DNA from 2 places in the Streptomyces sp. NPDC048650 genome. Region 2 is predicted to be linked to the other one. Evidence: riboswitches for the same ligand, from Rfam matches in the RefSeq annotation. Region 2 holds a riboswitch; the other holds the start of a gene.
What was found. A riboswitch is a leader RNA that binds a small molecule or an ion and turns the genes downstream of it on or off. The one in region 2 is predicted to bind cobalamin.
Positions count from the first base shown of each region.

Region 1 (6,717 bases), on a different contig from region 2:
AGGACCCGGACGGCAACGAGTTCGAGGTGATGTGGCGGGTGCCGCGGGAGGATTGGCCGGGCCCGGACGAGACGCACCGGCTGCGGCCGCTCGATCTCGCGGCGGAGCTCGAGCGCTGGGGGCCCGACCTGATGACCGGTGCGGCCGCCGGCTCGGCCACCTGACGGGCGGTACGGCAGAAGCGGTGGACGGGCCCTGTGTGCCGGTTCACCGGCCGGGCGTCAGGAGCCCGACGCCGCCCGGGCGTTGCCCGGGGGTCAGGAGCCCGACGTTGCCCGCGTTGCCCAGCGCTTCTCGACCCCGGCCAGCCGCCAGTACGCCAGTGCCGCCGCCCACACCAGCACGAACAGGCCGACGATGATGAAGCCGACGTTGTCGAGGTCGAGGCCGGAAATCCAGCCGGTCACCGCGTCGTTGAGGCCGAGTTTGTCGTGCAGGACGGTGACCAGCTCGATCGTGCCGATGAGGAAGGCGACGGCGATGGACAGGCCGGTGATGGTGAGGTTGTAGTAGACCTTGCGCACCGGGTTGGAGAACGCCCACTGGTAGGCGAAGTTCATGAAGGTGCCGTCCAGGGTGTCGAAGAGGCTCATTCCGGCGGCGAACAGCAGCGGCAGGCACAGCACGGCGTACCAGGGCAGACCGGCCGCGGCGCCGCTGCCCGCCATCACCATCAGCGTGACCTCGGTCGCCGTGTCGAACCCGAGCCCGAAGAGGAAGCCCAGCGGGAACATCTGGCCCGGGCGGGAGATGGAGCGGGTGAACCGGCCCAGGACGCGATTCATGAAGCCGCGCGAATCGAGCCGCTGCTCCAGCTCGGCCTCGTCGAAGCGGCCCTCGCGCAGACCGCGGAAGACCCGCCAGATCCCGGCCAGCGCGATGAGGTTGAGGGCGGCGATGAGGTAGAGGAAGCTTCCGGACACCGTGGTGCCCACGGTGCCCAGGATCTGGTGGGTGCGGGACCGATCGTTGAGCAGGGTGCCCGCGAGCTGGGCGCCGCCCGCGACCAGGGCGGCCATCGCGACGACCACGCTGGAGTGGCCGAGGGCGAACCAGAAGCCCACCGAGACCGGCCGCTTGCCGTCGGCCATCAGCTTGCGGGTGGTGTTGTCGATGGCCGCGATGTGGTCCGCGTCGAAGGCGTGCCGCATGCCGAGGGTGTAGGCGGTGATGCCGAGCCCCACGCCGAAGACCTGGCTCCCCACGGTGTAGCGGTGCGGGACCACGAGAAGGAAGAGCACGCCGAAGGCGACGACGTGCAGCCCGGCTATGACGGCGATCAGGCCCGCCGTGCGGACGGTGTCCTGCCGGCGCCAGCGGAACGCGGCGGGGGCAGGGGTCGTCGGGGTATCGGTGGACAGGGCCATCCGTCGGTCACGCTCCAGCACCTCGTGGATCAGTTCGTGAGATGCCGTGGCCGGTCTCCTGGCTTACGGGTGCACGCATCCGCTCCCGCCTTCCCGGCCGCGGGCTGCGGTCAGTGGCGCCGTATGCGCTCACGCGCGTACGGAAGGAACGGAGACTTCCCGATCACAGTGGCGAGGGCCGCTCCGGTCTGGGACCACAAGGTCCGTCACCGGTCTTCCCGAACACCACGGCACAGCCACTCTAACCGCCGACCCCGAACGTCACCGACGGCCCCTTGGCGGCCGGACCCTCAGCGCGGCAAGGCCGACAGGAAGGCCCGCAGTTCGCGGTCGAAGAGCACGGTGTTCTCCAGGTTGACCATGTGGGCGGCGGCCGGTATCCGGATCCGGCGGGCGCCGGGGACGGCGAGGGTGATCGCGTGGGCGTTGGCGGCGATGTCCGTGCTGTCGAGGTCACCGTCGAACACGATCGTCGGCACCCGTATCTCGGACAGCCGGCCGGCGGCGCCGACTTCGACCGGCATACCGGCACCCATGCCGTCGGCGTGGACCTCGACCGTCGCCGCGGCCGAGGCGCGCATCCGCTCGCGCAGCCCGGGATGGACATCGGACGGTCCGCGGTGCGGGCCGTCCACCCACATCCGCAGGAAGTGCTCGACATACCGCTCCATGCCGTCCGGTGCGCCGATCGCCGCCACCTGTGCGCCGATGTGCTCCAGGATGAACGGGTCGGTGAAGGCGCGGCCGCTGATCCCGGGGGAGGCGAGCGCCAGGGCGCCGACCCGCTCGGGGTGGGCGACGGCGGTGTCGAGGGCCACCCGGGCGCCGTGCGAAAGGCCGACGAGGACGGCGCTCGGCACATCCAGGGCGTCGAGGAGGGCGCAGAGATCGTCGTGGTTGGCCCAGTCCCCGGCCACGGTGGAGGACAGGCCGTGGCCGCGGGAGTCGTACCGGATCACGCGGTGGCCGGAGCCCACCAGCCAGGAGAACTGCTCGTCCCACATGCGCTGGTCGAGCACACCGCCGTGCAGCAGCACCACCGCCGGGCCCTCGCCGGCCGTCTCGTAGAACAGCTCGCCATCCCTGACCGGCACGGTGCCGTTGTCGAGTTCGGTCCAGGCGCTGTACGGGTGGGTCATGCTGCGTGCACTTCCTTGTGTGGGCGGGGACGGGGAGCGGGCCGTCCCCGGCGTGGGCCGGTGGGGTTATTCGGGTTGGTTGTCCTTGTTGTCGAGATCCTCTGGGGCAACGTGCGAGCCGTCCGCCAGGTGCCGGAATTCCTCGCCGAGTCGGTCGAGTACGCGCAGCGTCGTCGAGATGTCGTCCGCGGACAGGTCGGTCAGTCCGCGGCGGAGTTCGCCGGCCTCGGACTCCTGGATTCCGCGCATCACCTCACCGCCCTCGGCGGTGAGTCGGATCAGCGAGGAGCGGCGGTGTGCGGGGTTGGGTGCCGTCACGACCAGGCCCAGCTCCGAAGCGTGGTTCACCCAGCGCTGTACCGGTTGTCGGTCGAGGCCCAGTGAGCGGGCCAACTGCGGCACCGTCCGCGGGCCTTGGCTGCGCAGCGCGTCGAGCAGCGCGTGCTCGCCGGCGGTCATGCCCGTGCCCTCCAGCTCCCGCTCCACCGCGCGCACGATCGTGCGGTGCAGGGGCCACAGGCGCCGTATGACGTCGTACAGCAGCTCTTCGGTGGGGGCCGACTCGTCGCCGGCGCCCGACTCAACGACACTCATGATGTCATGATGACACTGGAGATGTCGTTTGGGAAGGGTGTCCGTGCGGAAGGCTGTTGGTGAGGTGACGGGGGCGACGAGGAAGGAGGCGGGCGGCGGATGACGGTGCGTTTGCTGCGCGCGGTGGGAGCGGCCACCGCGGTGTACGGCCTGGCGGTGACGGCGCTGCCGGGCCTGTTGGCCCGGCCCTCGGGGCTCGTCGACGACGAGGGGCGCACCGCGCGGGAGACCCGGACGGCGTTGCGCCCGCTCGGCTGGCGCGACGCGGCGAGTGGACTCGCGATGGTGCTGGCTCCCGCGGGGCCGTCGCTGCGCACGGCGGCCTGTGTGCGCATCGCCGCGGACTTCGGCGACGCCGTGCTGCTCGCCGCCACCCTGCCGGGGCGCGAGCGGAAAGCGAAGGCGGTGGCGGTGTCGCTGGGGTGGGGCGCGTTGTCCGTCGTGGGTCTGCTGACCGATTCCTCGGACGTGTCCGCAGACTCCCGTCGTCCGTCTGACGCTGTGCGCTGATCCACCCGACAGGGCCCAGACGTGTCCGACGGGTCGCGTGGCTTCCTCCCCCTCCTCACGTCCGTGTTAGCCGGACGTTAGCGGAGCGGCAGCCCGGCAACAGCGGCCCCGGTCAGAGTGGGTGACGTACCGAGAAGACAACGACACGGACCGCCCTGGGGGACCCGCAATGAGCTCCAGCACCACTGCCCGCACCGCCCGTCGCCGCACCCTGCGCATGGCCGCCGCGGTTCTGACCGCAGCCGCCGGCCTCACCCTGACCGCCTGCTCCGGCTCGGACGCCACCGGTACCAAGCCCGCGGCCCACGCGGAATCGGGCAAGGCCGCCGCCGAGTCCAGCGGCGCCGGCTCCTCCGCCGGAGTGCAGGACTCCGATGGCAAGGCGGGCTCCGATGCCAAGACCGGCACCAAGCCGGGCGCCGCGGGCAAGCAGTCGGGCAGCACGAATGCCGCCAAGGCGAATACGGGATCCCCGGTGCGCACCCAGAAGCTGGTGGACGGCAGCACGGCCAAGATCTACGACCTCGGCTCCCAGCGCTACCGCGCCGAGATCGTCAGCGAGGGTTCGGTCGTGGCCACGATGGAGACGACGGGGCAGGACGCCGACGCCGGGCTCGACGCCAACGGTATGTACGTCGTGCTCACGATGGGCGGCGAAATCCATTCCTGGATGGGCGGCGAGCACCAGGGACCGGGCACCTTCACGCTCGCGGGCGGCTGGAAGGCCAAGGTCACGAAGGTCGGCGAGCTGCGCTACCGCGCGCAGATCACCGGCTTCGAGGGCGTGGCCGCCACGTTGGAGACGAAGGGGCACGACGTCGGGGTCGACGCCAACGGCGTGTACATCGTGCTGAGCGCCGGCGGTGTGATCAGCGCCCACAAGTAAGACCTGCCCGGCCGGCCCTGGCTCTCCGAACATGCGGTGTGCGCCCTCCCCGAGCTGTCCGCCTCGGGGCAGACGGCAGACGGCAGACGGCAGACGGTAACCGGTCACCGGGCGGTGAGTGCCACCCCGCTCCCACAAGGGCTGCGAGCAACCCGTCGGACGGGCCCTGGTCGCCCCGGGCCCTAGTCGCCCCGGGCCGGGGGCGCTTCGCCGGGGGCGAAGGTGACGACGAGATCGGCGCGGTCCCGGCCGGCCGCCACGGTACGGGCGTTGGCCTCGTCCGAGGTGCGGACGAAGCGTTCGGCGTCGTCGCGCGGGCGGCCGAAGCGCGCGTGCCGGTCGACCAACCGCCGCACCCGTTCCGGGGTGCCCAGGTCGACGTACCAGACCTCGTCGAGCAGCGCGCGGACGGGGGCCCACGGCGCGGAGTCGAGAAGAAGGTAGTTGCCCTCGGTGACCACCAACGGGATGTGCGGCGCCACGGGGATGCTCCCGGCGACGGGCTCCTCCAGACGGCGGTCGAAGGCCGGGGCGTAGACGGCGGAGTCCGGCTCCGGGGAGCGCAGGCGGGCCAGCAGGGCCGCGTAACCGGCGGCGTCGAAGGTGTCCGGTGCGCCCTTGCGCCCGGTTCGGCCCAGGCGGCGCAGCTCCGCCCCGGCGAGATGGAAGCCGTCCATCGGGACGAGCACGGCCTCGCCGTCCAGCTCCGCCACCAGATGCGCGGCGAGGGTGGACTTACCCGCGCCGGGCGGCCCGGCGATGCCGAGCAGACGGCGGCGGCCGGGGTGCGCGGAGGCGGCGAGCCGGCGGGCGCGGGACAGCAGGTCCTGGGGATCCATGATGGGTCCATCGTGCCCGATCGGCCGCCGGACGACGGTGGCCGCACACCGGGCGACCCATCGGCCGCCCCGCACCGGGCTGTCCGGAAGCCGTACGCGGAGCAACGCCAGGACGGGAGAGCGGGGTTCGGGAGCGCCGCGGCCGGCCACCGGTGACCGCCGGTCGCGGCGCCGCGGTGTCAGCCGGCGGCGCCCAGCCGCCACAGGGACGTGACCTCGGCCGCGCGCGCCACATGGAGCGGGTCGGAGGCATCGCGGGCGCGGGGGTGCCGGGGCGTGATGTCGAGCCGGTCCAGGACCGTGAGGCCGCCCCGGGCAAAGGCGTCCAGCAGCTCGTCGTGCGGCCGCAGTCCGAGGTGTTCGGCCAGGTCGGAGAGGATCAGCCAGCCTTCACCGCCCGGTTCCAGATGCGCGGCCAGGCCGCCCAGGAAGCCGTGCAGCATCCGGTTGCCCGGGTCGTACACCGCGCGCTCCACCGGGGACGTCGGCTTGGCGGGCACCCAGGGAGGATTGCAGACGACCAGCGGGGCGCGGTCGGCCGGGAAGAGGTCGGCCTCGACCACCTCCACCTGGCCGGCGACGCCCAGCCGTTCGGTGTTCTCGCGGGCACACGCCAGCGCGCGAGGGTCCTGGTCGGTGGCCACGATCCGGCGCACGCCGCGCCGTGCCAGCACCGCGGCCAGCACGCCCGTACCGGTGCCGATGTCGAACGCCAGCTCCCGGCCGGGCAGCGGCGCCTCGGCCACCAGGTCGACGTATTCCCCGCGGGCGGGGGAGAAGACGCCGTAGTGCGGATGGATCCGGTCGCCGCCCAGCGCCGGGATCTCGACGCCCTTGCGGCGCCATTCGTTGGCGCCGATGAGGGCGAGCAGTTCGCGCAGGGACAGGACGGAGCCGGCGGGTTCGGGATCCGCGGCCCCCTGTTCCGGCGGCGGGCCGTACGCCCTGGTGCAGGCCTCGCGGACCTCGGGCGCGCGGTGCAGCGGGACGGCGTAGGACGCGTCGAGCGGGACCAGCAGCATGCCCAGGATGCGGGCGCGCTGGTTCTGGGCGGCGCGGTGCAGGTGGAACGCCTGGGTGACGTCGGCCGGTGGTGTCCTGCGCGGCCGGCGGTCGATACGGCGGGCCAGCGCCGTCAGCAGCTGGCGGGCGTTGTGGAAATCGCCGCGCCACAGGAGCGCCGTGCCTTCGCAGGCGAGCTTGTAGGCGTCGTCGGCCTTGGTGCGGTCGTCCGCGACGACGATCCGGCGGGGCGGCGGGGAGCCGTTCTCGGAACGCCAATGGGCGGAGTGGGCCGCGTCGGACTCGGTCCATGCGACGACCGGCGCAGAGTTCACCGAAATGTGCCTCGTGTCAGTGGTTCGGTCCCTCCTGGCGGAGGG
Region 1 is NZ_JBICVM010000003.1:651,291-658,007, forward strand. Features, by position in the region: gene ACGFML_RS12255 (VOC family protein) at 1-164, shown strand, start outside; gene ACGFML_RS12260 (HoxN/HupN/NixA family nickel/cobalt transporter) at 258-1,367, opposite strand; cobalamin riboswitch at 1,398-1,612, opposite strand; gene ACGFML_RS12265 (alpha/beta fold hydrolase) at 1,658-2,506, opposite strand; gene ACGFML_RS12270 (MarR family winged helix-turn-helix transcriptional regulator) at 2,573-3,100, opposite strand; gene ACGFML_RS12275 (hypothetical protein) at 3,200-3,610, shown strand; gene ACGFML_RS12280 (hypothetical protein) at 3,780-4,496, shown strand; gene ACGFML_RS12285 (nucleoside/nucleotide kinase family protein) at 4,679-5,335, opposite strand; gene ACGFML_RS12290 (methyltransferase) at 5,515-6,672, opposite strand.
Region 1: linked by a shared signal. The riboswitch ahead of ACGFML_RS12260 (HoxN/HupN/NixA family nickel/cobalt transporter) and the one ahead of thiI (tRNA uracil 4-sulfurtransferase ThiI) in region 2 are both predicted to bind cobalamin.

Region 2 (6,717 bases):
AGACGGTGGCCGGACGAGGCGCTCGCCGCCCAACGCAAGAGCACGGGCTTCGGTCACCGTCGACGCGCAACGGGCCCATCCGGCCGTGGGCGACGTACACCGGCGTGCAACAGCGGGACGCGCGGGCGGGGTTCTAGCCTCCGCGCACGGGAGACACGGCATCTGCCGGCGGCTCCGGGTCATCCGCCCGCAGCAGGCAGGCATCCATGATCCAGCCGTGACGCTCCCGGGCCGCGGCACGCAACTCCAGTACCCGGTCGGCGACTTCGGCCAACGGTCCGGAGACGAGCAGCTCCTCGGGTGTGCCGACGTAGGCGCCCCAGTACACCCACCAGCCCTCCTCCTGGTGGACGGTGAGTGCCGCACCGACATCGAGCATCACGGCGACGTCCTCGCCCTCGGCGAGCCCGGACCCGGCAACGTGCCGACCGGGTGCGATCCGGACCGGGCGGCCGAGCCGGGTCAGTGTCGTACGGTGCCGGGCGGCCAGCACCGAGAGGCTGCTCACCCCGGGAATCACGTCGTAGGTGAAGGACACCGCACCGCGGCCGACGACCTCTTCCAGCGTGTCGATCGTGCTGTCGTAGAGAGCGGGGTCACCCCACACCAGGAAGGCGCCGGTCCCGCCCGGCGCCAGCTCGTCCCGGATGAGGCGCTCGTACAGGGCGGCGCGGCGGTGGCGCCAGTCGACGACCTGCGCCTGATAGCCGGCCGGGCTCGCGGGGGAGCGATCGCGGCGCGGGTCCGCGGCCTCGACCACCCGGTGCCCGGGACCGGCGTGCTCGGCCACCAGATTCCTGCGCAGCCGGGTCAGCTCGGATGCCTGTGCGCCCTTGTCCAGGAGGAAGAACACCTCGCAGTCCCGCATGGCCCGGACGGCGGCCAGCGTCACATGATCGGGATCCCCTGCGCCGATCCCGATCACCAAGATCCGCCGCCGGCCGTCTCCGGTCATGAGGACACCGTCCCGGACGGCGCCGTCGCACACGCGGCCGGAACGGGGCGGCTGGGCGTGGGGCCCCCGTCCGGGCCGTCCGCTTCGGCCTCCCCCTCCCCGCCGGTCTCTCCCGGGTACATGATCTGGACGTCACGCAGCAGACCGTTCACCAGGTCGTCCAGGTCGAGTCGCTTCTCCACCGAGTGAAGGTGCGTCAGCCCGGCCCGGAGGGCGACGCGGGGCGGGGCGAGGAGCTTGCAGCAGTCCTCGTCCGGCAGCACGGAGATCTCCGCGGTGCCGATGGACCGGGCCTCGTCGATGATCTCCTGCTTCTCCCAGCCGACCAGCGGCCGCAGCACCGGCAGGGTGGCGGCCTCGTCGACGGCGGCCATGTTCGCCAGGGTCTGGCTGGCCACCTGCCCCAGACTGTCACCGGTCACCAGGGCCTCCGCTCGGGTCCGGCCCGCCAATGCGGAAGCGGCGCGGACCATCAGCCGTCGCTGCGCGACGACCTGAAGCCTGCCGGCACCCGCGATGGCCAGTTGCTTCTGCGCGTGGCCGAGGGCGATGACGTGCAGCCGCCCCCCGGGCTGGTAGCGGTTGAGTTCACGGGCGAGGGCGTAAGCCTTGTAGACGGACGCGGCGTTCGTGAACGGAGCGCCGGTGAAGTGGACGAAGTCGCAGCGCAGTCCACGGCGCATCGCCCGGTAGGCCGCCACCGGCGAGTCGTACCCGCCGGAGAGCAGCACCAGGGCGCGTCCGCTGGAGCCGACGGGCAGTCCGCCCGGCCCCGGATGACGGGTCCAGGAGACATAGCTCTCCTTGTGATCGACCTCGACCGAGACCCGTACGTCCGGGCTGGAGAGGTTGACCGGCACAGGGCCCAGGGCCTCCCGGACGCGCGCCCCGAGGAAGCGCTCGAATTGCGACGAGGTCATCTCGAAGCTCTTGTCCCGGCGCTTGACCCGCACGGCGAAACTGATGCCGGGCCGCTCGGCGCGAACGGCGGCGAGCGCGTCCACGGCCGTCTTCGTGATGTCCGCCACGGTGCTCGGGACGCGCACGGCGGGCTCCACCGAGTTGAACCCGATCACCCGGCGGGCGCGCTCCACCAGGACATCCTGCGAGACCTCGCCGCCGAGCACGGTGACGTTCTGGCCGTCCTTGATCCACGTGGAGCCGCCGACGCCCCGCAGGGCGCGGCGGAGGTTGTCGTGCAGCCGCTCGGTGAACAGGTGCCGGTTGCGGCCCTTGAGGAAGACCTCACCATGCTTGAGCAGGACACAGGTCCCGCTCGGGTGGGGCGTTCTGGGGGAGGGGACGGAGGGAATGCTCGGTTCGCCGGGCACGAAACTCTCCTTCGCGAGTCGTCGTGAGGACCGGTGTCGGGCCTCCGTTCGGGGTGCGGGACCGCCCGCGCCAGGGGCGCGGAGGGGTGAGTCGCACCACTCGCTCAGCGGTCCCGCTACCGGGTCGCAAGGAATACGTGCGTGGCGATCGCACCCCGCACGAGCAGTGGCAGGTCTTCGGACTCGTGGGCACATCCCGAAGGACGGGACACCTACTGACCGTCGCTTCCCGGGTCACACCTGTACCCAGTGCTTGGTGACGGCGGTCGTTCCCACTCACCGCTGCGAGGCAGTTCCGGACTCCCACCGGATTCCCTCTTACGACACCCCGTCTGGCGGGCGGGGCGAACCAGCTGCGGGTCCAGGGTAGACAAAGCGGCGCACGGTCCGTGAACGAGGCGGGTAGTGGGCAGCGGCCGCTCTCACGGCGTCGCGCGTGCAGGGTCACGGGATACCCTGATCGAGGCGTGTGACCTGTACGGCTACAGCCGCCCGAGCACGTTCCGGAGCGCGTCCATGACGTGTGTGCGCCAGCCGCTGCCGATGAGCTTGCGGGCCATCATCTGGGCCGGGTCGTCCGGGTCGAACCCCTCGTGGACGAGGAAGAGGCGAGTTCCGCGACCTTCCGGCTCCAGCGTCCAGGTGATCGTCCAGTCGGCGGTGTTGGCGGCGGAGGTATCCCGGCCGCATCGTGGCGATCGAGGCGGTGTGGGATGGCGATACTGTCCACGACTGGTTCGTGAACGTGCCGGCCGTCACCGCCGACCCCTCGGGAGAGCAGCCGATGGCCACCATCTACCGGGACACGGCCGTGCGGTACCTCGGAACACGCGAGGGTGAGGGCCCGGTTCACCCCTCGGCGGCAGCCGCCGACAGGGCCGGCAGGGCCCTGGCCGCCCACCTCTCGGTTCCCTTCCACTTCGGGAGCCCCGACACCCCGGACGACCAGGACCCCCGCTGGCGCCCTTGAGACGGGAAGGCGTCGCCCGGGTATCACCGTGCGGACCTGAGGAAGCGCCGGCGACTGCCGTGCGCTTGCGCAGGTGCCCGCTTCGCGCAGCTCACGGACCTGACCGGGAACCCGCCCTGCGTGGCCCCGGCGCAAGTCGTCGCGAGCTGCGCCGGATCGGGCGTACGGAGAGCTCGTGCCGGGCGTGCCGGTGCTGGGTCGGCGCCCCCTGCGAGGGCACGAGCGGCGGAGCGCCGTCAGCCGAGGCAGACCACGCCCAGTACGCATACCTGCGTCGGCGCTGCCGGGTCGGCCGAGGGGGTGGGCTGCGCCGTCGGCTGCTGCTGGCCGGCCGGCGACGTGGCGGTGTCGGACGGTTCGGCGGAAGCGGACGGGGTGGCCTTCGGTGCTGCTGCTGCGGTGTCGTGGGTGGGCGCGGTATCGGTGTGCGTGGTCCTGGCCGGCGTGGACGCAGTGTGCGGCGGCGTGCTCGGGTGCGTGAAGGGGTGGCCGGCCGCTGGGGATTGCTGGTGCCGGACCGGTGTGGCAGTGGGAGATGCGGCGTCGACGGTGGGTTGGTGCCCGGTCTCCCTGGACGGGCGGGTGCCGATGTGCCGCGACGCGCGGGAGTCCGGCCGTTCCGACGGCGAGGAGGGGGTGGCCGTCCGGGACGCGGCAGAGCGCTCCGGGTCCGGCGACCCGGCCGCCTGTGCGTGGCTGCTGGACGGCTTGTCGGGTAGCAGGGCAACGGTCAACGCGCCCCCGGCGAGGGCGAAGGCCGTTGCGGCCGCAGCCCGACGACGGTGCTTCTTCCAGCGCGCCAGCTGCCGACGCCGCGCCGCCCGGCCCTGCCCGGTGGGGGCGGCGGCTTCGAAGCCGGTGGTGGAACCGGCGCCCGAGCCCTCGGGCGGCGTCGCGTCGGATATGCCGTCGTTCGCGGCAGGCGGGGCATCGAAGGCCCGCGGTGCGGGGGCCGCCTCGGCCGGCCATGCCTCCCAGGTCGCCGCGGTGGCGGCCGGTGCGCGGCGGTGGGAAGGCGGCGCGATGTCCGGGGCGTAATCCCCGCATCCCGGGCACACGAGGGCGCCATTGAGATTCCGGCGGCACGACGAGCAGTAGTCCATCTGCGATCTTTCTGTGCTTGCTGCGTCGCCAGGGACGCCGGAGACCTGTTCGCGTTCGCACGCGGGATCGAGCGGTCAGTCACGCTAACGGCACCTGCCGAAGGCATCGCGTAGGGCTTGTGATGCTTCCGTGCAGATTCATTGCCGGCGTCCGGAGCGCTCCGGACATGTCATCCTGAATGCCGGGATGGGGGACGGGGCTCGATGGCGCCCCTGCCCCAGTCGCCGCCCGATTGCAGGCATGTCACGCCTCTACGCCGGACTTCAGATGTGTGGGGTGTGGGGTGTGTGGCGGGCCGTTGCCGGAGTGGGGTGGGCTTCGACGGTCGACGGCCTGGAGGTGTATCCGGCGGCGGGGGTGCTGTTCGTGGCGCCCCCCACCGCGCGTCGACTCCGGGGGAGAGACGCTCAGGGGACGGCACGGACAGTAGCTAGTCTTTTGTTGCCCCATGTTGCCCCACTCGGATGGGGCGCGTACTGAATCCGCGTGCCGTTCGGCATGCGTGCCGCAAGGAGGAAGCAAGTGACCGGGCCCAAGGGCAAGAAGACGAAGGGCCTGCGTTGGGCTCAATATGGCGCGGCGGCGCTGTTCTTCGGCTGGGTGGCGTTTCTCTGTGTGTCCATAGCCAACGAACCGTCGGAGAAGGCGGGCGCCGACGCACCGTCCAAGGGATCGTCGTCGCCCGCCGCGCTGCGCGACGCGTTCCGCACGGCCGTTCAGGAGCAGGATGCAGGTCGCCTGCAGCGGCTTTTCACGCACGACAGCGTTGCCGAAAAGTATGCGGATAACTACTTTGTCCAACTCAAGGCCGCGAACGCACACGGACTCCGACCGGTGGTGGAGAAGCTGGACAGCGATCGCTACCTCGTCGTCAGAGGACGTGGCAACCACGGCGCGGTCTGTACCTCTTGGACGCTGAAGGTGAACAACAGCCGTTGGTACCTCGACGGGACACCTCCCACGACAGGTGCTCTGTGTAGCGGCTGAATCAGGGGTTCGCGGGGGTGCCGCCGGTGGATGCGCCCGGTGGGTCGAGCAGGCCGGAAGCGGGATGCCGGGTCCGTCGCGGACCGAGTGGTGCCGTGGTGTCCGTCGTGCGCCGGCCGGAGGGCGACGGACCGGTGTCGGCACCCCTGTTCTTCCCTTTTCTTCGCGTGCGCGGAGGAGCGGAGGAGCCGTCCACACAGGCCCTCGGCCGGCCGAGTTCGTTCGCCGCCCGCGATCAGCGCGGCGAACGAAAACGGCCCGCGCATCCCGGACGGGCGACGTCAGTCGACCGGCTCATGCGGGACGGGCTGGTCGGCGCGAACGCCGGCGGCCTTGGGGACGCCGGTCCGACCGGTGCCGGCCTGATCGGTGTCGGGGACCGTTTTGTCGGGCCCCTCGGTCTCGCCCTCCGACAGTTCCGGGTCCCACGGATCCGGGACCCGACCGGCGGCATCAGCCTGGTGGCTCGGCAGGTCATGGGGTATCGGAGTGCTGTCGTCGCTCGACGTGTCACGGCGGGACATCAGTTGAGCTTCCTCCTTCATCGCTACGTCGGTGTCCTGGCCCCGTACCCGAGCACCGTTGCGGCATGCCCGGGTTTCCCTGGTGGCCCTTCGCCACCTCGACACGGCCCCGTGCGCTGCGCGTGGTGAGCCGTTTGGACAGAGCGGACGCGGACCGGCCCGCCGACTCCGCGCCCGGTCGAACCCGTCCGTTCCATGCCCGCCGGCAGTGACACGGTCGACGGTCGCGTGGGATCGCGCAGCCGCGGGGTTACCGCACGTGTGACGAGGACGGGCCGGAGGCGGCGGCCGGGACGTGGGCGAGGGCCGCGCTCGATATGCGGTACCGGCCGTTGGGCACGTCTGCGGTGGTGACATGGACGGTGAGCGGGCCGGCCCATTCGTAGCCGCGCTCGGCGGCGTGGCGGGCCAGCACATCGGTCAGTTGCCGTCCCACTTGCCCGCTTTCCTCGGCCAGTTTGTCGTGCACCACTCGTGCGAGCTCGACGGTGTAGTCATTGGGCACAAGGACACGGTCGGGGCTGCAGACGATCGCATGGTCGTCGCACTCGTCCCGTAGATCGTCGAACAGCTCGACCGGTTCGGTCGGGAAGATCTTGGCCAGCAGCGTGCTCTCGCACTCCTCCACCACGCGTTCCATCCGCCTCAGAAAGCCCATGGGGTGCGTGTGCCCGTGCCGCGGTCGGCCAACCGCCGGGTCGCCGAGTGGAGCGGCAGTGCCGGTCGGCGTGGGTGACGTGGACGGCGACGGATACGGCGATGTGGTGGCCGGCGACGACGAGGACACCGGCAAGGTCACGGTCGCCTACGGCACGCCCACCGGCCCCTCCGCCACCCGCACCCAGA
Region 2 is NZ_JBICVM010000013.1:67,952-74,668, reverse strand. Features, by position in the region: gene cobF (precorrin-6A synthase (deacetylating)) at 134-955, opposite strand; gene thiI (tRNA uracil 4-sulfurtransferase ThiI) at 952-2,286, opposite strand; cobalamin riboswitch at 2,437-2,655, opposite strand; partial or broken gene ACGFML_RS29840 (SRPBCC domain-containing protein) at 2,769-2,966, opposite strand; gene ACGFML_RS29835 (hypothetical protein) at 2,978-3,256, shown strand; gene ACGFML_RS29830 (hypothetical protein) at 3,493-4,359, opposite strand; gene ACGFML_RS29825 (hypothetical protein) at 4,883-5,347, shown strand; gene ACGFML_RS29820 (hypothetical protein) at 5,629-5,871, opposite strand; gene ACGFML_RS29815 (DUF3662 domain-containing protein) at 6,122-6,529, opposite strand; gene ACGFML_RS29810 (FG-GAP-like repeat-containing protein) at 6,588-6,717, shown strand, end outside.